Regions from separate parts of the Roseibium sp. ROS1 genome, predicted to be linked through region 3. Evidence: riboswitches for the same ligand, from Rfam matches in the RefSeq annotation. Region 3 holds a riboswitch; each other region holds the start of a gene.

Region 1 (7,279 bases), on a different contig from region 3:
TTCACATCGTCGCCTATTGCGTCGATCTGGGTTATGGCGTTGCCCCCGGAGCGGACATGATCGCACTGATGACCGGTGCCGGTGTCATCAGCCGGTTGGCATCCGGATATATTGCCGACAAGATCGGCGGTGTCATGACCCTGCTGATCGGTTCCGTGCTGCAATGTGCGGCGCTGTTCCTGTTCATTCCCTTCAACGGCCTGGCTTCGCTCTACCTCGTGTCCCTCATCTTCGGTCTGTCGCAGGGCGGCATCGTGCCCAGCTATGCCGTGATCGTGCGAGAATACCTGCCGGCCCGCGAAGCTGGACAGCGTGTCGGACTGGTGATCATGGCGACAATTCTCGGCATGGCCCTCGGGGGCTGGCTGTCCGGCTGGATCTATGACCTCACAGGCTCCTACCAGGCCGCGTTCCTGAACGGTATCGCCTGGAACTTCCTTAACATGGCAGTGATGATCTTCATCTTCATGCGCGGCAAGATGAGGCCGACGGGCGCAGCCGCTTGAGGCCGAGGTTCCGATGAACGGCCAGCGGACGCCAGTTACTTCAGGACGCTGAAGTTGCTGGTGATCAACCAGATCTGCGACAGCAGGACAACGCTGACGAGACCGATGTGATAAGCGGACTTGCGGATCCTCGTCGCGGCCAGCACCAGCACGATCATCACGATCTGACGCACCAGATACGCGGTTCCAAGATCGTTGAAATAATCGATCCCCTTCAGCCGTGAGTCCACGATGTCGAGCACGAACATCAGGGCAAGCAAGCCGTAGATCCAGGTCTGCCTGGCGTGAAAATAATCCTTGTAGCTGGCGTATTCGCCCATCTTGTCCGGATAAAGCACGGCGGTAATAAAAAAATAGAGTGCGGCAAAGGCGATGACGAACAGATAGCTTTCGAACGTCCAGACCTGAATGCGGCCAAGTGCGAATTCGAACCACCAGAAGTGAACGACGGACAAAAGCATGAACAACGACCACCCAAGGTGCACGCTGTAGATCTCTTCGCGTTGGGGATGCTGAACATACCGCGCAAGGCCATTGAGCAGCCGCGCAACACCCAACCCGATCACCATGCCGATAATGATCCGGATGTGGGTGAATTCCGCAAGATTGGTGGGAAGTTTGTCCATGTGGGTCCGTTTTGGTCTCGATAAAGCAACACTATACGAATGCTGCCTGATGGAAACCGTCGAGATCTGCCACAACGAACCTTGAGCCTCGCTCTGACCAGCGGCCGTTCAACCAGGACCGGCTGAACGGCCGAAAGCGGTCCGTGCGAGGGTCTAGTGTGCCTGACCCGTGCGGGAGCGCAGGAGGAGCACGAAGAAAATGCCGCCAATCAGCCCGGTGACAATGCCGATAGGCATATCCTCGGGGGACAGGAGCGTTCGTGCGATGATGTCCGCCCAGATCAGAAAGATTGCGCCAAGCATCATTGATGCCGGCAGAACCCGGCTATAATTGCCCCCTACCAGGAAGCGGGCAATGTGCGGCACCATCAGCCCGACAAAACCGATGATGCCTGAAAAGGCTACCATCACACCGGTGATCAGAGCTCCCAGCACAAATACCGTGAGACGGAACCGGGCAACCGGAATGCCGAGCGTCGACGCTGTTTCATCGCCGATGGTCATCGCATTGAGATCGGCAGACCGCAGCAGAAAATACGGCGCCACCAGCAGCAAAATGCCAAGCGGAAACGGCAGCTGAGCCCATTGGGCAAGACCGAGACCGCCCAGCATCCAGAAGACAACCGTATGCGTTGCCCTCGGATCGCCCAGGAAAATCAGGATATTGGCGATCGCCATGATTATGAAGGACACGGCCACACCGGCCAGCACCAGCCGGTCGGCACTGGTTGCAGATGCAAACCGCGTCACCCCGAGCACCAGAAAAGTTGCCGCCAATGCTCCGGCGAATGCCATCAGCGGAACGGTCATCAGCCCCAGGAAAAGACCAGTATGCAACAGCGCAAGAATGGCGCCAGCCGCTGCACCGGACGAAATGCCGAGCAGATGCGGATCGGCCAGGGGATTGCGCGTGACAGATTGCAGGGCGGCCCCGACAACGGCCAGACCGGCACCGACAAACCCGGCCAGCAGCGCCCGCGGAAACCGGATTTCCCAGACGATAGCCTCCCGGCCCTTGGACCAGTCCACGTCGAAATAGCCGGGCACCACGCCGTTGACGAGGACCTTGAAGACAGTGCTGCCCGGGATCGGCACCGCACCTGCACCGATGGCGGCTACAATGGAAATAGCCAACACCAGCACGCCGGCCAGAAGCAATACCCCATTCCCCCGCAACCGGCGCAGGCCAGCGCTTTTGGCCGTGAGCAGGCTCATGCCGGTCTATCGTTTCTGCCTGCAACGACAGTTCGAAGCATCTTCTGCAAGGCTCACTCTCCCCAGAACGCTTCGGTGAGCTTTCCGATGGCCTTGAGGTTCCGCGGCCCCGGGGTTGCCTCGACATAGTCCAGCACGACAAAACGGTCGTTCTTGACGGCTGCAATATTGGCCAGGGCGGGATTGTGTTTCATGAAGTCGCGTTTCTGGTCAGCCGTCACTTCGCCGTAGTTGACGATCACGACCATGTCCGGGTCTTTTTCCACCACGGTTTCCCAGTCGACGGTCGCCCAGCTCTTTTCAAATTCGTCCATCACGTTGACGCCGCCGGCTGCCTCGATAAGCGCTGTCGGCATGGCATATCGTCCGGCGGTGAAGGGCTTGTCCTCGCCGCTGTCGTAGACAAAGACCCGCAGCGGCTCTTCACCAGCAGGCACCGTTGCCGCGATCCGGTCCAGCTCCAGCTTGTAGGCCGCAACAAGATCGTGCGCGGTGTCTTCAACACCGAAGATCTTTCCGAGGTTGAGGAGGTCGTTATAGAGATCCTGCAGAGACGCCTTCGGCTTGTCGCCGATATGAATGCAGGATTCGGTCAGCTCGTAGACCTTGATGCCGAACGGCTCCAGCGTTTCAGGCGTCACTTCACCACCCACCTTCATGCCGTAGTTCCAGCCGGCGAAGAAGAAATCGGCGTCGGCCCCGATCAGCACTTCCTTGCTCGGATATTTCGACGCGAGTTCGGGAAGTTCGGCAACGCCCTCACGCATTTCCGCGTCCAGCGTCTTCCAGCCTGAAATGCCGGTATATCCAACCATGCGGTCGCGCAGGCCAAGTACCAGCATCATCTCGGTCAGGTTGACGTCATTCGAAACGGCTGCTTTGGGCGGCGTGTCGAAGGTCACCGTGCGGTTGCAGCTTTCCACCGTCGTTTGCGCAATTGCCGGTACAGACAGAAAGGTGAGCGCGAGGCCCAGGGCAATTTTTTTCATATTAAGTCTCCAGAAATTCAAAGATGGAAGGTCAGGTAGCGCTCGCGGCTGGCAGACAGTTGCTCCAGACGGACCTGTACCGAATAGGCTTGCTCAATGTTGCCGGGGGTCAGCACCGTCTCCGGCATTCCCTGGGCAACCAGTCGGCCCTCATGCAACAGCAAGACCTTGTCGCAGACACGGCTTGCCAGGTTGAGGTCGTGCAGGCTGGTGACAATGGTAATGTCCAGATCGGCAATCAGCTCGACGATCTCGAGCTGATGACGGATGTCCAGATGGTTCGTCGGCTCATCCAGCACCAGAAGCCTTGGTTCTTGCGCCAGCGCCCGGGCCACCATCACCCGTTGCCTTTCCCCCCCTGACAATGTGCCGAAGGCTCTTTTTGCATAGGACAGCAGATCCATTTTCCCGAGACAGTCATCGACGATCTCGGCGTCCCGCTTGCCTGCGCCGGCAATACCGGTTGCATGGGGACGCCGACCGAGTGTGACGATCTCGCGCACGGACAAGGCAAAGTCGGTCGGCTGCTCCTGAAGCACGGCGGCGATCGTTTTGGCGGCCTCCCTGGCACTGATGTGCCAGAGATCCGTGCCATCCAGAAGGATTTCGCCCGTTTTCGGTTTCAGGAAGCGATAGAGCAGCCGCAACAGGGTGGATTTGCCGGCACCATTGGCGCCGGCAATTCCAAGAACCTCACCGGCAGGCAGACCGAAGCTGAGCGGATGCAGAATGGTTTTGCCCTGCCCCGTCTTCCAGCTGACCTCCCGGACAAACAGATCGATCCCCGTCATGAGAACGCCGTCCCGTCAGCTTCCGAAACGATCATCGCTGCCGGAAGCCGGCCTTGCGATGCGCTCCAGCGCTTGCCGTGGCTTTCCTCGGTCACCTCGCATCCATTTTCAATCTGGCGATACCGATTGGCGTAGTCGACCAGGTCGTCGATGTCCGTATCGTCCTCAATGTCCCCAAAGAGGTAGATCGCCTTGTCGGTGGCCTTGAATGCCAGCGTGCAAGGTCTCGAACAGCTCTCCATGTCGGCTGTTCCACTGATTTCGAATTCGTCTCCAACGACAGGCACTGCCTGTGCCATTGCACTCTTCAGCTTGCAGATCAGCCCATATCCGGGATGGCAAGTCTGCCCATTGTGACGACAGGTCGTGCAGACAAATATCTTGTGCGGATCATTGCTCATGACGCGCCTCCACGGCTTCTGCCAGTGAACCGACAGGAGGCTGCGGAAAAGCAAAGGCATTGCTTTCCTCGTTGCACAGGGCACGGCCGGATCGGGTACGTTTGGCACAATCATCATGTAATGTTATTACATTACCCATGTTCTTGCTGACAACAGATTTTTGCAGCCCATCGGGAACCATCGCGCGTGCTGCGCGCGTCGCCAGCGGATCAGCCTCGGTCAGGAGGTTGGCAAGTCTTGAGAATTCAGCAGAAAATTTCCGGTTCATATCGCCCTCCGCGATTTCGCGGGGCAGTTAGGAACCGAATGTGCAACTTTGCCGGCAGGTGCCGATTGGCCATGTCACTCACTCCTCCGGGGCACCCCGCCCGGGTTAAGGTTTAAGGTGAAATGGCAGGTCTCCTGACTTGCGGGTCATTGCTTGCCTGATCCTTCCCGGGGTCTCCCCAGTGGCGCTTTCAGGTTTGCTCACCGCTCACAGTTGCGGGGGCAGTCACGGATTTGCAGCCTTTCGGGCTCGTCGCACCGTGTTCCCTTTTAATCCCGGTCCGGAGTTCGGAGTCGGGAACCATCTCTTCCTAAGTGCGCGAACGCCTGAAAAATGTCAAAGACTTTTGCGGGTCGCTGCTCTTGTCTGGAAGCACGACAGGATTGCCTGGAAGCGGAAACACCCAGCCGCCTCGGCAGTATTGACCCTTGCCTTCAAGGCTCAAAAATCTTACCTCCGATCCATGAAACAGGATGCCCTTCCCCCGCGCGCCGCAGCGCGCCCCCTCACCCTTGAGACCCACGGCATTACCCGCCAGGACGACTTCGCCTGGCTGAGGGCGGACAACTGGCAGGAGGTCATGAAGGACCCGTCCGTGCTGGATGCCGACATCCGCAGCTATCTGGAAGCGGAAAATGCCTATCACGAAGCGCAGATGGCACCGACGAAGGCTCTGCAGGAGAAGCTTTTTGCGGAGATGCGCGGCCGCATCAAGGAAGACGACAGCTCGGTTCCTGCGCCCGACGGGCCCTTCGCTTACGGCCTCAAGTATGAAACCGGCGGCCAGCAACCGGTTTTCTTTCGCACCCCGCGTGACGGCGGCGCGGAAACGGTTCTTCTCCATGGCGACAAGGAAGCCGAAGGAACGGCATATTTCCGGATCGGCGGCGTCAGCCAGTCGACGGATCACAAGCTCATCGCCTGGGCCTATGACGACAAGGGCTCGGAATATTATTCACTGAAGCTGCGCGACGCCCAGTCTGCCAAGGATTTCGACTACGCCATCGAGGACACGGGCGGCGGCGGCGTCTTCTCGGAAGACAGCCGCTATGTCTTCTACGTTCGCCTCGACGCCAACCACCGGCCCTCGAAACTCTTCCGTCACGAAGTCGGTTCCGACCCGGCGAGCGACGTTCTCGTCTACGAGGAAAAGGATGCCGGCTTCTTCATGGGCGTCGGCAAGACCCAGTCCGGCGACACCATCGTCATCGACATTCATGATCACGAGACGTCCGAAGTCTGGATGATCCCGGCCACCGACCCGACCGCCGAACCGGTGCTTGTCGCAGAGCGCGAGACCGGTATCGAGTACTCGATCGACGATCACGGCGACACACTCTACATCCTGACCAACGCAGGCGGCGCCGAGGACTTCAAAATCGTCACTGCGCCGAAAGGCACTCCCGGCCGCGAAAACTGGTCCGATCTTGTGCCCCACAAGGCAGGATGCCTGATCCTGTCGCATTGCGTCTACAAGTCCTTCATGACGCGGCTGGAGCGCGAAGACGGCTTGCCGCGCATCGTGATCCGACGGCTTGCAGACAACATCGAGCACTCCATCGCCTTCGACGAGGAAGCCTATTCGCTCGGCCTTGGCGGCGGCTACGAGTTCGACACGAGCACGATCCGCTTCACCTATTCCTCGATGACAACGCCGTCGCAGACCTTCGACTACAATGTCGAGACCCGCGAGCGTATTCTGCGCAAGGAACAGGAAGTGCCTTCCGGCCATGATGCGGACGACTACGTCACCCGCCGGTTGATGGCTCCCGCAGCCGACGGCGAAACCGTGCCGGTGTCTGTGCTCTACCGCAAGGACACCAGGCTCGACGGCTCCGCACCTCTGCTGCTTTACGGCTATGGTTCCTACGGCATCACCATTCCGGCGAGCTTCAACACCAACTGCCTGTCGCTGGTCGACCGGGGGTTCGTCTACGCCATCGCCCATATTCGCGGCGGCAAGGACAAGGGCTTCCATTGGTACAAGGATGGGCGGCGCGAGAACAAGAAGAATACCTTCACCGACTTCATAGCCGCGGCAGACCATCTTGTTGCGGAAAACTTCACCTCGCACGACCGCATCGTCGCTCAGGGCGGCTCGGCCGGCGGCATGCTGATGGGGGCGATTGCCAATCTGGCACCGGAAAAATTCGGCGGCATCATTGCCGAAGTTCCGTTTGTCGACGTTCTGTCGACCATGCTGGACGACACGCTGCCGCTCACGCCGCCGGAATGGCCGGAATGGGGCAACCCCATCACGGACAAGGCAGCCTACGATTACATCGCGTCCTACTCGCCCTATGACAACGTCGAGGCAAAGGCCTATCCGGCCATCCTGGCGGTAGGCGGATTGACCGATCCACGCGTGACCTACTGGGAGCCGGCCAAATGGGTTGCCAAGCTGCGGGCAACCGGCACAGGTGACAAGCTGCTGATGCTGAAAACCAACATGGAAGCCGGTCATGGCGGCGCTTCCGGCCGTT
Region 2 (7,279 bases), on a different contig from region 3:
GTAGTCCCAGACATAGAAGGATATTGTTCCGCCAGGGCGGGTAATGCGACGCAACTCGGCAAGTGCTTGCAGCTTGTCCGGAACGAAGTTGAGCGCGAGCGCGGACGTTGATACGTCAACGGAGTTGTCGGGAAGCGGCAGGTCCTGTGCAGACCCGACTTCAAAGCGGGCTCTCTCGTCGGTGATTGCATCCCGCGCATGCATCACGAAGCCTTCCGAAAGATCGAGACCGACAACCGATTTTGGCTTGGCCATATCGAGTATGGTTTCGGTCAAGGCTCCGGTGCCGCACCCTATGTCCGCCCAGTCTGCATCAGCAGGCGCGTTGAGCCAGGACACGAACTCTCTTGCGATCAATCGGCTCCATCTGCCCATGTAGTGATCGTAACTGCGACCTGCACTCCAGGAATCGTGTTTCGCATTGCCGGACATGTCCTTGGCCTCCCGCCCAGGATTGATATTCCAGATTCGAAAATAGTGCCTTTGAAAGTGGAATTGGACAACGGCAATCTATCTAGCGCCGGACCTAAACCGCGAGAAAACTGCTGAGATGGGGCAGGACATTCGAGAGCTGCAGGTCAGATCCTGACCGGCGGGCGAACCGGCGCACTTCGATCAGGCGATTGAAGGCCGCACCAGGTTCACAGTGCGGCAGCTGGGCTTCTGCAATCCAGGTGTCCACGTAGGGCCGCGCCTGCACTGCGCCCTTGCCAATATGCCAAATCCGGTCCCGGTAAAGTAAAAACTATTTATAGTTGCCCTTGCTCGACAACAAACCACGAAAATTGCCTACGAACCGACAACGTCAAGAACAGCATGTTCAGACGCTACTCAGACGCGCGTCGATTTGGGGTGTTGGTTGAAAATCGCACCTTTCGGTACAGAAATCGGGCCAAGTTGAGAGTGTGATCGATTCAAATCTTCCGTAGATGCCGGTCAGGCTTGGTAATTCTACGCGGACAGGGTTTCTCGTGAATTCAGTAGTGCCTAGGAAAAATTGACGAGCAATTTGGCCGGTGTGAAAGAAATAGATGCTCGTAGGTTCAATAGTTCCAGAATAGGGTCGTGTTTCCTCTTTCAGGTTCAGAATTTGTTGAGGCGGCTGCCGAAACACTGCTGGTATCGGGTCGCAGTTCGACCCGGGCAACGCAATGGACCGAAGGGGCTTGTTTCGTGCTCGAAACCGTTCGATCAAGAGGAAACGCGCTGTTCAAGCGCGTCTTTGTGCGGGCAACGCTTTATGGCGTGTTCGGATTGCTGGCTTTTTCGCTGGTTCTGATCGGCATCGATTATCTGACCCAGACGGACAAGATCGAGGAACGCCTTGCTCGGACTGCTCACGACAAGGCGCTGTTTGTCACCAATATCGCGGCGCGCGAAATCGCCAACAAGAACTATGGTGAAGTCGAGCGGCTTTTGAATGCGATTGCGGGTGACAAATACATTATCGCAGCCAAGGCCTATAGCCGCTTCGGTCAGGAGTTCGCCAGCGATTTTACCTCCGCAGAACCCTCGAGCGCCGTGCAGTTCAACGAAGGCGCCCTGAATGTCGCGCAGTCGGGCAAGGCTCAGTATTCGGAAACCGCCGATATGATCGAATACATCCTGCCGGTTTCCCGCAGTGGGGAAGTGGTGGGGTCCGTGCTGGTGCGCATTTCGAAGCACGAGCTTGCGGGCGTTCTGAGGGAAAAGATTGTTCAGGTGGTGTTGATCCTGGCGGTTCTTCTTCTTGCCTTCGTTCCGGTGATTGCTGCGCTGATGTACCGGGCAACGGCAGGTGTCAGCCGCGTGACGCAGGCAGCCAATGAGGCCGCTGCCGGTTACCTCGACTGCAATCTGGAAACTGATGCACCAGGCGAGGTGGGTGACCTGCAAACCGCGTTCCGCGGAATGATGGTCAAGCTGCGCGAGAATATTCTGCGGATCGAGGAACTCGCCTACACCGATCGCATTACCGGTTTGCCCAACAGGGCCAAGCTGGACAATGTCGCGATGACGCTGATCGATCTGCGACCCAAGGAAACGGGCAGCGTTCTTTACATCGGACTGGACCGCTTCAAACTGATCAACGACATGCACGGACATGCCGTAGGCGACAAGCTGTTGCGGCTGGTCGGCAACCGATTGGCCGTCCTGGTCGACGAGCTGGTCAAGCCACTGACGTCAAAACCCCCCTGCGTTGCCCGGTTTTCAGGCGACGAATTCGTCGTACTGTTACCCGGCGTCGATGATTTGCAGACGCTTGCCAAGTTGTCCAGAACGATGGTCGAGCGGCTGGGTGGGGCCTACAGAATTGGCCGGCTTTCCCTTTCGCTGACCGTCAGCGCGGGGATCGCGAGATACCCGGAGCACGGTACAACGGCCGAGGAAGTTCTGCGAAACGCCAACATGGCCATGTATGAAGCAAAGGGTGCCGGCAGGGCTCAGTCGATCGCCTACAACGATATCATTCGCGAACGGATGACCGAGCGCGAACAGATCCGGCACAGGCTGCAAAGCGCGCTGAGAGACCGCACGCTATCCGTTCACTACCAGCCGAAGGTCGACATTTCGTCCGGCAAGATTGTCGGTTCAGAAGCGCTGCTGCGCTGGAACGATGCCGAACTCGGATCCGTACCGCCCTACAAGTTCATTCCCGTGGCAGAAGAATGCGGTCTGATCGTTCCGATCGGAGAATTCGTGCTGGCATCCGCGCTCTCCGACATGAAATCCCTGCATCGGCAGAATGTCGATGTATCTGTCGCCGTGAATGTTGCGCCCGCGCAGCTGCAGGCAAAGGGGTTTACCGGCAGAATGCTCGGGATCATTGGCGAGAGCGGGTTCTCGACGGAGAAGCTGGAACTGGAAGTGACGGAATCGAGTCTTGTCGACTATTCGCAGAACCTTCTCGATCAGATCCTGCCGATCAAGAAAGAAGGCGTCAAATTTGCAATCGACGACTTCGGCACCGGCTATTCCTCGCTGCACAGTCTCGCGAGCATGCCGTTCGACACGCTGAAGATCGACCGGTCCTTCATCATGGACATTGCCAATTGCGAGGATCGCCGGACCATCGTCGAGCTGATCCTGATGCTGGCGAGGCAGCTCAATCTCAACACAGTTTCCGAAGGGGTCGAGACCCAGTTGCAGATGGATTACATCAATCTGTGGGGCGGGACGCTCGGCCAGGGCTACTTGTGGAGCCCGGCAGTGCCGTTCGGCGAGTTCTCGCGAATGGTCATGAAGCGGGAAGGCGTGGCGAATGCGGCCGAGCCCTGGAGGCAGGCAGCCTCCTGAACTCTGATGAGGGATGTCCTGATGGCCGTATGTGTCTAGTCGTGTACGTCGACCAGACCTTCAAACAGAGCGCTCTTTGATCCGTCGGACAGGCATTCCACGGTCAGCGCCTCCGTGAAGGCCTGCTGGTCAGAGGCTTCGACGGGGCTTTCTGCGAGTAGCGTCAGGATCTCGTTGCCGAGGCGCAACAGCTCCGGACGGACATCCTTGATCAGGTCGGGTACGTTCTGCGGACGAGCTTCGCCGCTCTCCCAGCGTTCGATCCAGCAGGTTTGAATGTCCTTGGCCGCATCTATCTGCGCCTGGAAAAACAAGGTGGCATTGTCAGCCGACAGGCCGTTTTCGACTGCCTTTTCGCGGGCAGCATCCAGCACCACCTTTTCCCTCGGCAGATCCTCGACAGGTTTGTCGTTATCCGCTTTCCAGGCTGCAACCGACTGCATGAACGACAGACGTTCGTTGATGGCGCCGAACAGCTTGTCAGGTGCCGCCCAGCCAGGAGTGACGGTGGCAGCAAGGAGAGATACCGCAAAAGCGGTCAGGGGAATCGATTTCAACATGGCCGAAGACTTTCACAGGTCACCGCCTGCGGCAAGTCTTTGGTTGTGGTCTACTTCTTTTCAACCGAGCGGCTGATCTCGGTGATCACGCCGAATGCGACGGCGGCCATGATCTTCAATAGTCCGCTGTCGAGCGCCTGTTCGCGTGTCAGATTGCCAAGGAAAAAACCCGGTCTTGGTTCAGTGACTGCTCCAAGAGTAACGCCGGCCAGAAGTGCCAGCTGAATGCAGCCAAGGAAAAAGACGACACCAGCGATAAGCGTTCCCAATTTGGTAAAGGGCATTGCAAACTCTCATGATGTGCTTTGTATTCGAGTGAGGTTATCTTTCGTTAGGGTTTCCGCAAGTAAAAATCACAATTACCCTAAATACAGAAAAATTTAATAAACAATGGTTTTGATTTTCATCTTTGATTGGATTCTTCAAATGTCATGTTTTTCAGGTGGCTGACGCAATTCCCTGAAGAAGTATTTTGAGATCTGAAGCTTGTTGGTAGTGCTAATTCGGCTGATTTCGGTGGTGGTCTTCAGACGGCAAAATTTCGGTGCAATGTCGCATTCAGACCGAATATGGCGAAAATTCGCTTGCAGAATATCGCCAATCCTTGCAAATCTAGACGATGCGATGGTTTCGCCCGAACAAGCGTAAAGGCGGATGAAATGGGAACACGGTGAGGCGTACCCAACAGGGACCAATACCGTGGCTGCCCCCGCAACTGTATGCGACGAGCAAAGCCCTTCAAGCCACTGGAGCGATCCGGGAAGGCGGGCAGCGCAGAGACTCGCGAGCCAGGAAACCTGCCATCCAGCGGTCCCATCGGGGCCGGTTCACACCATCTGCTCGCGCACGGAGGGTGCGCAAAGGAGAAATGACATGCATATCGAACCGGGCATCGTCGACGGTGCCAAAATCGTACTCAGCTACGGTACCGCGGCTGCTTCCTTCGGCCTTCTGGGCAAAATGGCTCTCGACACGATCCGCAAAAGCGGCGTTCTCAGCCTTGCCGTCCGCTCCGTCATCACGACGGTTGCCGTGTTCTGCTTCTTCGAAATCCTGCCGCATTACCCAGTTGGTGTTTCCGAAGTTCACTTTATCCTGGGCTCCACCCTGTTCCTGATGTTCGGCGCAGGTCCGGCAGCAATCGGCCTTGCTGCAGGCCTTCTGCTTCAGGGGACGCTGGTTGCTCCTTTCGACCTGCCGCAGTACGGCATCAACGTCACCACGCTGCTTGTGCCGCTGTGGGCTGTCAGCATGCTGGCAAACCGCATCATTCCGGAAAAGACAGCCTATGTTGACGTTTCCTACGTTCAGGCACTGGCTCTTTCCACCACGTTCCAGGCCGGTATCGTTGGCTGGGTTGCTTTCTGGGCATTCTACGGCCAGGGCTTCGGTGCCGAGAACATGGCTTCCGTCGGTTCCTTCGGCTTTGCCTACATGCTGGTGATCCTGGGCGAGCCGCTGGCCGACCTGGCTGTTCTGGCCGCTGCCAAGACATTGGCGCCGCTGACCCGGAACCTTGCTTTCGAAAATCGGCTGCACAACGCGGCTTAAGTCTTCGGGCTTTTGCCGAAATCAAGTCACGAAGGGCGGCCCTGGGGCCGCCCTTTTTGTTTGTCGTTCCGACGCCTTGACAACGTACAATCAGAGGTTCGTTGCCTCGGTGGAGCGGATCTTCTTCCAGTTGGCTTCCGCCTTGGTGATCGTGCCGGACTGGTCTTTCTGGAACTCGCGGAAGATGGCTTCGTTCAGGAACAGATAAAGCTTGCCGTCCACAACAGCCGCGAACTGCGGATCGCCGTCGAACTTCTTGCCGACTGAAACACCGAAGGTGCAGAAGCCGCCGTTTTGCGGCAGGTACTGATCCGGATGCGCGGTGAAGGCATCCATGGCTTCCTGGGATGCGAAGTAATAGGCAACACCGTCGTGGACGGCCGTATATTGCGCGGTTCCGTCAATCCGGTTGCCCAGGCTGACAAAGGCCACGGGATCGACACCATGAAGACCGAGCGGGCTGCCGGCGGCCGTCAGGCCACTGGAGGTGTTGTATTCGTCCGCGGCCATTGCCGGGGCAGAGAGAGCGGCAAGAGACAGCAGCGTTGCGGCAATGGCGGATTTCATCAAGGACATGTTCTACTCCTGAAAGGGTATGAAGGTTGAAGGCCGGATTTGCTCCGGTGCCTCTACCTTGCGTCCGAAGCTCAGGCGTCTCCATGTTCGCAAGTTCCCGAGGATTTGCAGATCGTCCGGATTGCAGCTCAAAAAAAGACACCGGCGTGAGGGCCGGTGTCATTGTGCGTGGACGGTGGCTGTCAAGCGGCCTGCGCAACCGTTTCCTGCGGTTTGGCAAGGCTGACCACTGTCAGGACGGCAATGGCGTTGACCAGGTAATAGGCGAAGTCGAGGCCGGTGAAGCCAAGTGCGAAGGGAGCTGCCAGGAACACGATGCCGACGGCAAAATCGACCGCCAGATGAACCGAATACGGCAGAATGCGGATGATGCCAGTCTGGTGATCTGTCAGGATCGTCAGGGCCAGGGCCGCAAAGCCTGTCAGGAAGGATAGCCAGAAGGCGATCGGGTTGGATTGGCCGAGATCAAGGAATACGGGCAGGGCAATAAGGCCGATCGCGACGGGATAATCGAGATAGGCGTGCATGGTCTTGGTGACGAAGCGAACAGACATCTTTCAGGTCCTCCAGGTTGGTTTCCTGCGGGCGGATTGCCCACGAGCCCAAAGATGTTGGTCGACTTCGGTTCTATCCATGCACGAAAGTCCCTGAAAATTGACCGATCGTCCGGGAGCCTTGCGCTTTGCGGTGTTGAGGCAAAAATGCGGGAGTAGCACTTCAACCGGAACCGGCCTTTCATGAAACATGACGCCCTGACCCAGATCCTGGATGCCTTGAAGCTACGGGGATCCGTCTATTTCCATACCTGCTTTTCGCCACCCTGGGCCGTGCGGGTGCCGGCCTTCGGCAATGTCGCGCGGTTTCACATGGCAATGCGTGGTGGCTGCTGGCTGGCGGTGGATGGTGTTGAAAAGCCAATCCGCCTTGCGACCGGCGATCTCGCCGTCATTCCGCACGGGGCCGCTCATATCCTGAGCGATGAACCGGACCGTCCCGCGGCCGAAGTGGACGAGGTCGTGCGGCAATCCGGTTATACGGGGGAAGGCGCGCTCTATTACGGCGGTCCGGACGAGGAGCTGGCCTGTAAACTGTTCTGTGGCCATTTCGAATTCGAGGAAGGCTCGGTCCATCCGCTGCTCGATGCCTTGCCCGCCGTCATTCATCTGCCCAACACACAGACGATGAACGCCTTCTGGCTGGAAGCAGTGATGCGATTTGTTGCCAGCGAGGTGCGCGCCGGGCAGCCGGGGTCCGAGGCGATCATCCACCGGTTGACGGAGATCATCTTCATCCAGGTGGTGCGAACGTTCGTCGAC
Region 3 (7,279 bases):
GGCTGAAAATAGAACGTGTGTCCTATCTCGCGTCCGGAAATGTCGTCGAATTCACCCGTTCCGTTTACCGCGGCGATGCATATGACTTCATCGCTGAACTTCAGATTTCGGAAGACTAATCCTGATGATTGAAGCAAGTACCATGGCCACGCCGACGCACATGCGCCGGGAAATCGAAGAAATCCCGGACGCTGCGCGCCGTCTGTTGGCCGATGGACACCCGTTGATCCGCGACATTGCAAAGAAGGCAGGCGCGCCGGTGTTCCTGGCAAGCGTCGCTCGCGGTTCTTCTGACCACGCTGCGACGTTTCTCAAATATGCCTCGGAGATCTACCTTGGTCTTGCCATGGCATCTCTCGGCCCATCCGTTTCTTCGGTTTATGGTGGCAAGGTCAAGCTGGGTGAGGCTCTTGTGATTGCAATTTCCCAATCCGGCGCCAGCCCGGACAGTCTCTCGGTTGTGGAAAGTGCAACCGCGCAGGGGGCTTTCACTGTAGGCTTTACCAACACGTCGGGAAGTGAACTGGCAAAGCTTTCCAGCGCCGCGATCGATATTTGCGCAGGTCCTGAGCGCAGCGTCGCAGCGACCAAGACCTTCGTCAATTCCGTCTTGGCGGGCCTGCTGCTTTTGGCGGAAATCGGAGCTGACAAGGAATTGCTCGACGCGTTGGCTGCCTTGCCGGATCATTTTGAAAAAGCAATCGACAAGGACTGGCGCGCGCTTGCCGAGCCGATCGAGCAGCGGGGTTCGCTTTATGTCATTGGACGCGGACCTGGTCTGGCTATCGCAAATGAAGCTGCGCTGAAATTTAAGGAAACCTGCCAGATCCATGCGGAGGCTTATTCGTCCGCCGAGGTAATGCACGGTCCTGTCTCGATCGTCGAAAACGGTTACCCGATCCTGGCGCTTGGTGTGCGCGATGCAGCCGAAGAGGGGCTAGCCCAGGCTGCGGATCGCATGGTGGACCAGGGCGGAAGTGTTTTTGCAACGACCGACAAGGTGGAACGGGCGGAAAAGCTGGCGTTCCAGGCAACCGGGCATCCATTGACCGACGCCTTGGTGCAGATTGTTTCTTTCTACGCCTTCATCGAATGGTTTGCACGGCAGCGCGGTTTCAATCCGGACGTTCCCAAGCACCTGAAGAAAGTCACCCAGACCGTATGACCTCCACAACCGCCTATCTCTGCAGCCGGGTTTTCGATGGTGAGAAAATCCATGCGAATGCTGCCCTGCTTGTCGAAGATGGCAAGGTGGCTGGCCTTCTTTCTGCCGATCAGGTGCCCGTTGGCGTAGAGACTGTCGATCTTGGCGACGGCATTCTCGCACCGGGATTGATCGATCTGCAGGTCAATGGCGGCGGTGGCTTGATGCTGGGGGATGCGGAAACAGTCGACGATATCGAACGTATTTGCGCCGCCCATGTCAGCCTCGGGACAACAGCCCTGACACCGACTTTGATTACGGACACGCCCGACGTGACGCGCAAAGTCGTTGATCTGGCAATTGCCGCATGGTCGCGGGGCGTGAAGGGGTTTCATGGTCTGCATCTCGAAGGGCCGCATCTTTTCGCGGGGCGCAAGGGGGCGCATGACCCGAATCTGATCCGGCCTTTGAACCGCGAAGACATGGCGCTTTATCTGCGCGCGGCGCGGGAATTGCCAAGCCTCATCATGACTGTGGCACCGGAAACGGTGCGGCCAGAACAGATGCGGGAATTGGCTGATGCGGGAATTCACGTCAGTCTTGGCCACAGCGGAGCCACATACCGGCAGTGCAAGACAGCGGTTGAAGCGGGTGCTTCGATGGTCACCCATCTTTTTAACGCCATGAGCCCGTTGCAACACCGCGAACCCGGCCTTGTGGGCGCCGCGCTCGATCTGGGCGCGCTCAACGTGGGCATCATTGCTGATGGTGTCCATGTCGACCCGGTCGCGATGCGGGTCGCGCTCAAGTCAAAGACTGGCCCGGGCAGAATCTTTATCGTTACCGACGCCATGTCTCAGACCGGCACCGATGTTACGTCCTTCTTCCTGGGCGGGCGAGAAATCTTTCGCCGCGATGGCACATTGACCCTCGAAGACGGCACGCTTGCCGGCGCCGATATAGATTTGCCGGCGTCCTTGAAGTTTCTCACCGGCACACTCGAGCTTCCGGTCGAAGCTGCTCTTGCAATGGCAACCAGTGATCCTGCGGACGTTCTCGGGCGCCCACTCGGTCGTTTCGAAGAAGGCTATCCGGCTGACTTCGTGCAGCTTGGCAAAGCCTATGAGGTCGAGGGCGTATGGATTGCGGGGGAGCAATTCTCGAATACGTAGCCCGGCATATACGCTGGTGGTCTACATACTGCGCCGAACTTGTGGGATTGGCAGCGCGTTCGCCGGTTAGGTCTTGTCGACCTTTTTCAGCGTTGAGCGAACGTTTGGAAGTGTCAGCAGCGTATTCGGTATTTGCAGCAATTCCTTGAAGAAGCGGTTGACCAATGCTCCGCGGCTTGGCGTATAGGGCGATGAAATGAACGATTTCAGACCCCAGCCAATACCGCCAACATTTGGAAGGGCGCGGATAGCGGTTTCGTAACAGCGCCGAACCAGCGCGGAATCACTGTTCTTGAATGAATGCAGCAGGCCGCACCGCTCCATGTCACGCTTGAATTCTTTCGAGATGACCGAGGTTTCGCGTTTCGTGAAAGTCCAATTGATGTTGATGTTCTCGTCTTCCTTGGCAACCACCCGGTGGTACCAATGGGGAGGCAGATAGAGAAGATCGCCTTCCTCCAGATCGAATTTGTAGAACCGCTTGTTCCTCAGCAATCGCTCTTCGTCTTTCAGTAAAGAGAAGTTGGTGAACGGGTAGCACGGTAGCGGTGTTTCGGGCGAAACCAGTACCCATTCCTTACGGCCCTTCACCTGAACTGTGATGACATTCTCGGCGTTGGTATCGTAGTGGAACTCTGTCCGGTTGTTCCTGCTGTTGATCCAGAACCTCCAGGCAACGGAATCTTGCATTATCCGATCGGACGCGAGGATTTCCTTCAGGAAGTCCGGCATCTCGATATCTTGTTCGAGTACGGGGGAGCGGCTGACGAAAAAGACACCTCTGTCGCGGACCTTTGGCAGCGTATGGAGTTCTGCTCGTAATCGGCCGGATTGCCACCTTTCCCGCGCGGGCCAGTTTTTTGCTAGTCCCTTGATCAGCAGGGGCTGTTCCTTGTCGCAGTAGGCTTCAAGAAATTCGGCATAACCTGGTGCTGCGGTTACGGTGGCAATGGTGTGTGTGTTGTCGCCGCTCATAAAAGGTACCACGCATGTGAAGATTTGCGGGTTCAGGGGTGCTGGATTTAGCTGCGATTTTCCATGATGCTCCCTTTGGAGAAATCACGATAGGAGCAACCTGGAGCTTTATCAAGAAGCGCTATTCAACAACACAGAGCCAATGGAGGCGCGATCTTCGTTAAAAACGTAGCCAGGAAATGTTGTTTAGGAAGATGGTGCGGAACGTTACTACTGCGAAAGACGCGCTCGCATCAAATGGCTGTCGTTTTTTGAGGCGGTGCAGATTGTTGCAAGATCAAACGCGAATAAGATCAACCCGGACACTGAACGGTGTCCCAGCCTTCAGAATTGCAGCATTCGGGAGGATTAAGAAGAGGTGGTGATGGCTCCCCAGGCCGGACTCGAACCAGCGACCCAGCGATTAACAGTCGCTTGCTCTACCAACTGAGCTACTGGGGATCACCACGCTCGGGGCCAGCGCGTTGCCGCCCCGTCGATGGAGATGCGTATATCAAAGGCTTGATCCGTTTGCCAAGCCCCCGAGGGCGTTTTTTTCATCAAGCCGTCATTTTTTTGATCTCGGTGTGGAAAACTCGATATATTTCAGATGGCTAGGCGTTCTGTCGAGCTTGGAAAACCCTACGTTTCGCGACGATTGGAACACCCCGGGCAGGCTAAATCGGCTGTGCCTTTTTCTGACTTTGTCGCAAGAAGGCGTCCGTGTTGACTGCCTGGCCGATTTTCAAGGTTAGTCGTCAGCGACTTTCTGCTGCTTGTGTCGGCCTCAAGATACGTTTAGGAAGAAACCGACGGTTCCGGAAAAGGCCTTGCCTGATCCGGATGAAACGGGAATCCGGTGCGGTCTTTTTCAAGTCCAGATCCGGAGCTGCCCCCGCAACTGTGAGCGGTGAGTGGCTGTACGAAAACCACTGGCGTCCTGATGGGGCCGGGAAGGGGTACAGACCGCGCTGAGCCGCAAGCCAGGAGACCGGCCGTCACATTGTCAACCCTATGGCGCTGTCGGGCGGACGGCTGGGAGAAGGAATGACGCATTCAAACGGCGAGAGGACGACGCTGGTCCTCGGCGGTGCCCGCTCCGGAAAAAGCCGGTTCGCGGAAAAGCTTGTCCATGAAACCGGTCTGCAAAAAATCTATGTCGCGACTGGTGCTGCCCACGACGATGAAATGGCCAGCCGGATCGCCGCTCATAAAGATCAACGCGGCCCGTCCTGGCTCACCGTGGAAGAACAGCTCGAACTTGCGGCCGTGCTTGAAAACGAATGCAGGCAAGACCGGGTGGTTCTTGTTGACTGCCTGACCCTGTGGCTGTCGAACCTGCTGTTTGCAGACAAGGACATCCCCGCCGAAACGGCGCGGCTTTGCGCGGTTCTGAAGGGTCTTCAGGGGCCGTGCGTTTTCGTTTCCAACGAAGTTGGTATGGGGATCGTGCCGGAGAACCGTCTGTCGAGGTCGTTCCGCGATGTGCAGGGACGACTGAACCAGGATATGGCGCATAGGTGCCAACAGGTCGTCTTCGTTGCTGCGGGCCTGCCGATACTTTTGAAACCCACATCACAACCGGATATCAAATTATGACCAATTCATCCCTGCAGCCGGGCGCAAAAATTCCGGCAACGATCGTCACTGGGTTTCTCGGAGCAGGCAAGACCACGCTGATCCGCAATTTGCTTACCAACGCCAATGGCAAACGCATTGCCCTTATTGTCAATGAGTTTGGGGACATGGGCTTCGACGGTTCCCTGGTGAATGGATGCGCTGATCCCGATTGCGCCGCGGAAGAGGTGGTTGAGCTTACCAATGGCTGCATATGTTGCACCGTTGCCGACGATTTCCTGCCAACCATGGAAATGCTGCTCGCGCGGGACAATCCGCCGGAGCATATTGTTATCGAAACCTCCGGCCTGGCTCTGCCGCAGCCGCTCGTTCGCGCCTTCTCCTGGCCGAGCGTCAAGCCGAAGGTAACGGTAGATGGTGTTGTCACGGTGCTGGATGCTGCAGCACTCGCCGAAGGCCGGATCGCACTTGATGAAGATGCACTTGCCGCGCAGCGTGCCGCCGACGAGGCTCTTGATCATGACAGTCCTGTTGAAGAACTCTTCCACGACCAATTGCGTTGCGCAGACCTCGTTGTTCTGAACAAGGCTGATCTCGTCTCCGAAGACGCTTTGAAGCAGGTGCATGAGAAGATCGCCGCCGATGTTCGTCCGGCGGTTCACGTGGTGACATCCGAAAAAGGCACGCTTCCGATTGAAGTTCTGCTCGGTAGGGGCTCTGCTGCCGAGGACGATATGGCTGATCGGCACGAGCATCATCACCATCATGATGACCACGACCACGACCACGATGATGATCATGATCATCACCATGACGACCATCATCACGATCATCACCATCACGATGATTTTGAAAGTCACGTGCTGGTAGTCTCGTCTTTCGCCAGCCTGAAAGATGCAGAGGCAAAGGTTCTGGAAGCCATGGCGCAAAAAGGCGTCCTGCGCATCAAGGGGGCTGTAAAAATCGAGGGCAAGGCTACACCTGCAATGGTTCAAGCTGTCGGACCGCGTGTCGAAACCTGGTTCGCCGCCGGCGCCGAGAGCAGCGGCAGATTGGTCGTAATCGGTTTGAAAGGCCTCGACCTGACTGCGGTTCGTGGCCTGCTGGGTGAATTGACGGCTGCTGCCTGACACGCTGGATAGAAGCTGGAAATAAAGACCAAGCATGCACATTCTCGCCAGCCAGACGCGCCGGATCGATGACGGTGGGGACGCGGTCGATCTCGGCCAGTCTCCAGCCGACATTCTGTTCCTCTCCGCTGCAGACACCGAACTGGGAAGCTTTGCCGCTGCGCAATCACGGCTTGGAACAGGCCGGGCAGGCCTGCGGCTCGCCAATCTCATGGCCCTGTCGCATCCCTATTCGGTCGATCTTTATGCCGAACAGACCGTCCGTGGGTCTCGGCTGATCGTTCTGCGAATTCTGGGTGGAGTGGAGTACTGGCGCTACGGCCTGGAAAGGTTTGAAGAAGAAGTCCGCGCGAATGGCATCGATCTGATCGTTATTCCGGGCGACGACAAGTGGGACGAAGAACTGACGTCTCGCTCCACCCGATCACCAGCGGAAGTGCATCGCTTCTGGCGATACTGTGTGGAAGGCGGCGCAGAGAATTACGCAAATGCCTTGAGATATGCAGCGCACCTGATCGGAAAGGGAGAAGAGCCAGCGCATCCGGTGCCCCTACCTCGCGCGGGTATCTATCTTGCTGGCACGGTCGCCCCCGATATAGCGCAACTGAAGGCCTCCTGGCGGGATCCTGAAAGACCTGTTGCAGCGATCACTTTCTACCGTGCTTTGGTGCAAGGTGCCCAAACCGCACCACTGGATGCGTTGATCGCTGCTCTCGACAAAGCCGGTGTAAATGCACTGCCGATCTATGTTTCCAGCCTGAAGGAAGCGGAATCCGTCGCCGTTCTGGAAAGCCTGTTCGATGAGGCACCGCCTGATGTCGTGTTGAACGGTACTGCCTTCGCCGTCTCGAAGGCCGGAGCAGCCCATCAGCCGACGCCGCTCGATCGACCCGGCAAACCTGTGCTGCAGGTCGTCTTCTCGTCTTCCTCCAAAGAGGGCTGGGAAGACAGCGATCAGGGCTTGTCGATACGTGACCTCGCAATGCATGTCGTCTTGCCGGAGATTGACGGCCGGATCTTGTCCCGTGCTGTCTCCTTCAAGGAAGAAGGGGTCTTCGATGAGGCCACCCAGTCGACGCCGGTTGCCTTTACGCCTGTTCCGGATCGGATCATGTTTACCGCGGCGCTTGCGGCCGCCTGGGGGAAACTCGGTCGGAAACCGGCTGCAGCCAAGAAGTCGGCCCTTATCCTGGCAAACTATCCGAACCGGGACGGGCGTCTTGCCAACGGCGTAGGGCTCGACACGCCTGCGTCATGCGTTCATTTGCTCAAGGCCATGGCCGCCGCGGGCTATGACGCTG

What was found. Region 3 has a riboswitch for cobalamin ahead of cobU (bifunctional adenosylcobinamide kinase/adenosylcobinamide-phosphate guanylyltransferase). Riboswitches for the same ligand answer to the same signal wherever they lie in the genome.
Region 1: it holds a riboswitch for cobalamin, as region 3 does, so the genes downstream of both, ACYQ6M_RS07375 (hypothetical protein) here and cobU (bifunctional adenosylcobinamide kinase/adenosylcobinamide-phosphate guanylyltransferase) in region 3, are expected to answer to the same signal.
Region 2: it holds a riboswitch for cobalamin, as region 3 does, so the genes downstream of both, ACYQ6M_RS06500 (energy-coupling factor ABC transporter permease) here and cobU (bifunctional adenosylcobinamide kinase/adenosylcobinamide-phosphate guanylyltransferase) in region 3, are expected to answer to the same signal.

The regions. Positions count from the first base shown of each region.
Region 1 covers NZ_BAAGIG010000001.1:1,616,395-1,623,673, reverse strand. Annotated here, with positions in the region: gene ACYQ6M_RS07405 (MFS transporter) at 1-506, shown strand, start outside; gene ACYQ6M_RS07400 (hypothetical protein) at 542-1,132, opposite strand; gene ACYQ6M_RS07395 (FecCD family ABC transporter permease) at 1,286-2,347, opposite strand; gene ACYQ6M_RS07390 (ABC transporter substrate-binding protein) at 2,401-3,336, opposite strand; gene ACYQ6M_RS07385 (ABC transporter ATP-binding protein) at 3,354-4,127, opposite strand; gene ACYQ6M_RS07380 (DUF1636 family protein) at 4,124-4,528, opposite strand; gene ACYQ6M_RS07375 (hypothetical protein) at 4,518-4,796, opposite strand; cobalamin riboswitch at 4,904-5,116, opposite strand; gene ACYQ6M_RS07370 (S9 family peptidase) at 5,260-7,279, shown strand, end outside.
Region 2 covers NZ_BAAGIG010000001.1:1,429,411-1,436,689, forward strand. Annotated here, with positions in the region: gene ACYQ6M_RS06475 (class I SAM-dependent methyltransferase) at 1-432, opposite strand, end outside; gene ACYQ6M_RS06480 (hypothetical protein) at 527-682, opposite strand; gene ACYQ6M_RS06485 (EAL domain-containing protein) at 1,174-3,276, shown strand; gene aroQ (gamma subclass chorismate mutase AroQ) at 3,312-3,836, opposite strand; gene ACYQ6M_RS06495 (hypothetical protein) at 3,887-4,120, opposite strand; cobalamin riboswitch at 4,445-4,655, shown strand; gene ACYQ6M_RS06500 (energy-coupling factor ABC transporter permease) at 4,710-5,387, shown strand; gene ACYQ6M_RS06505 (YHS domain-containing (seleno)protein) at 5,478-5,963, opposite strand; gene ACYQ6M_RS06510 (hypothetical protein) at 6,146-6,517, opposite strand; gene ACYQ6M_RS06515 (AraC family transcriptional regulator) at 6,701-7,279, shown strand, end outside.
Region 3 covers NZ_BAAGIG010000002.1:1,116,177-1,123,455, forward strand. Annotated here, with positions in the region: gene ACYQ6M_RS13220 (GntR family transcriptional regulator) at 1-119, shown strand, start outside; gene ACYQ6M_RS13225 (SIS domain-containing protein) at 125-1,165, shown strand; gene nagA (N-acetylglucosamine-6-phosphate deacetylase) at 1,162-2,316, shown strand; gene ACYQ6M_RS13235 (cupin-like domain-containing protein) at 2,383-3,291, opposite strand; tRNA gene ACYQ6M_RS13240 (tRNA-Asn) at 3,657-3,732, opposite strand; cobalamin riboswitch at 4,067-4,284, shown strand; gene cobU (bifunctional adenosylcobinamide kinase/adenosylcobinamide-phosphate guanylyltransferase) at 4,318-4,869, shown strand; gene cobW (cobalamin biosynthesis protein CobW) at 4,866-5,978, shown strand; gene cobN (cobaltochelatase subunit CobN) at 6,013-7,279, shown strand, end outside.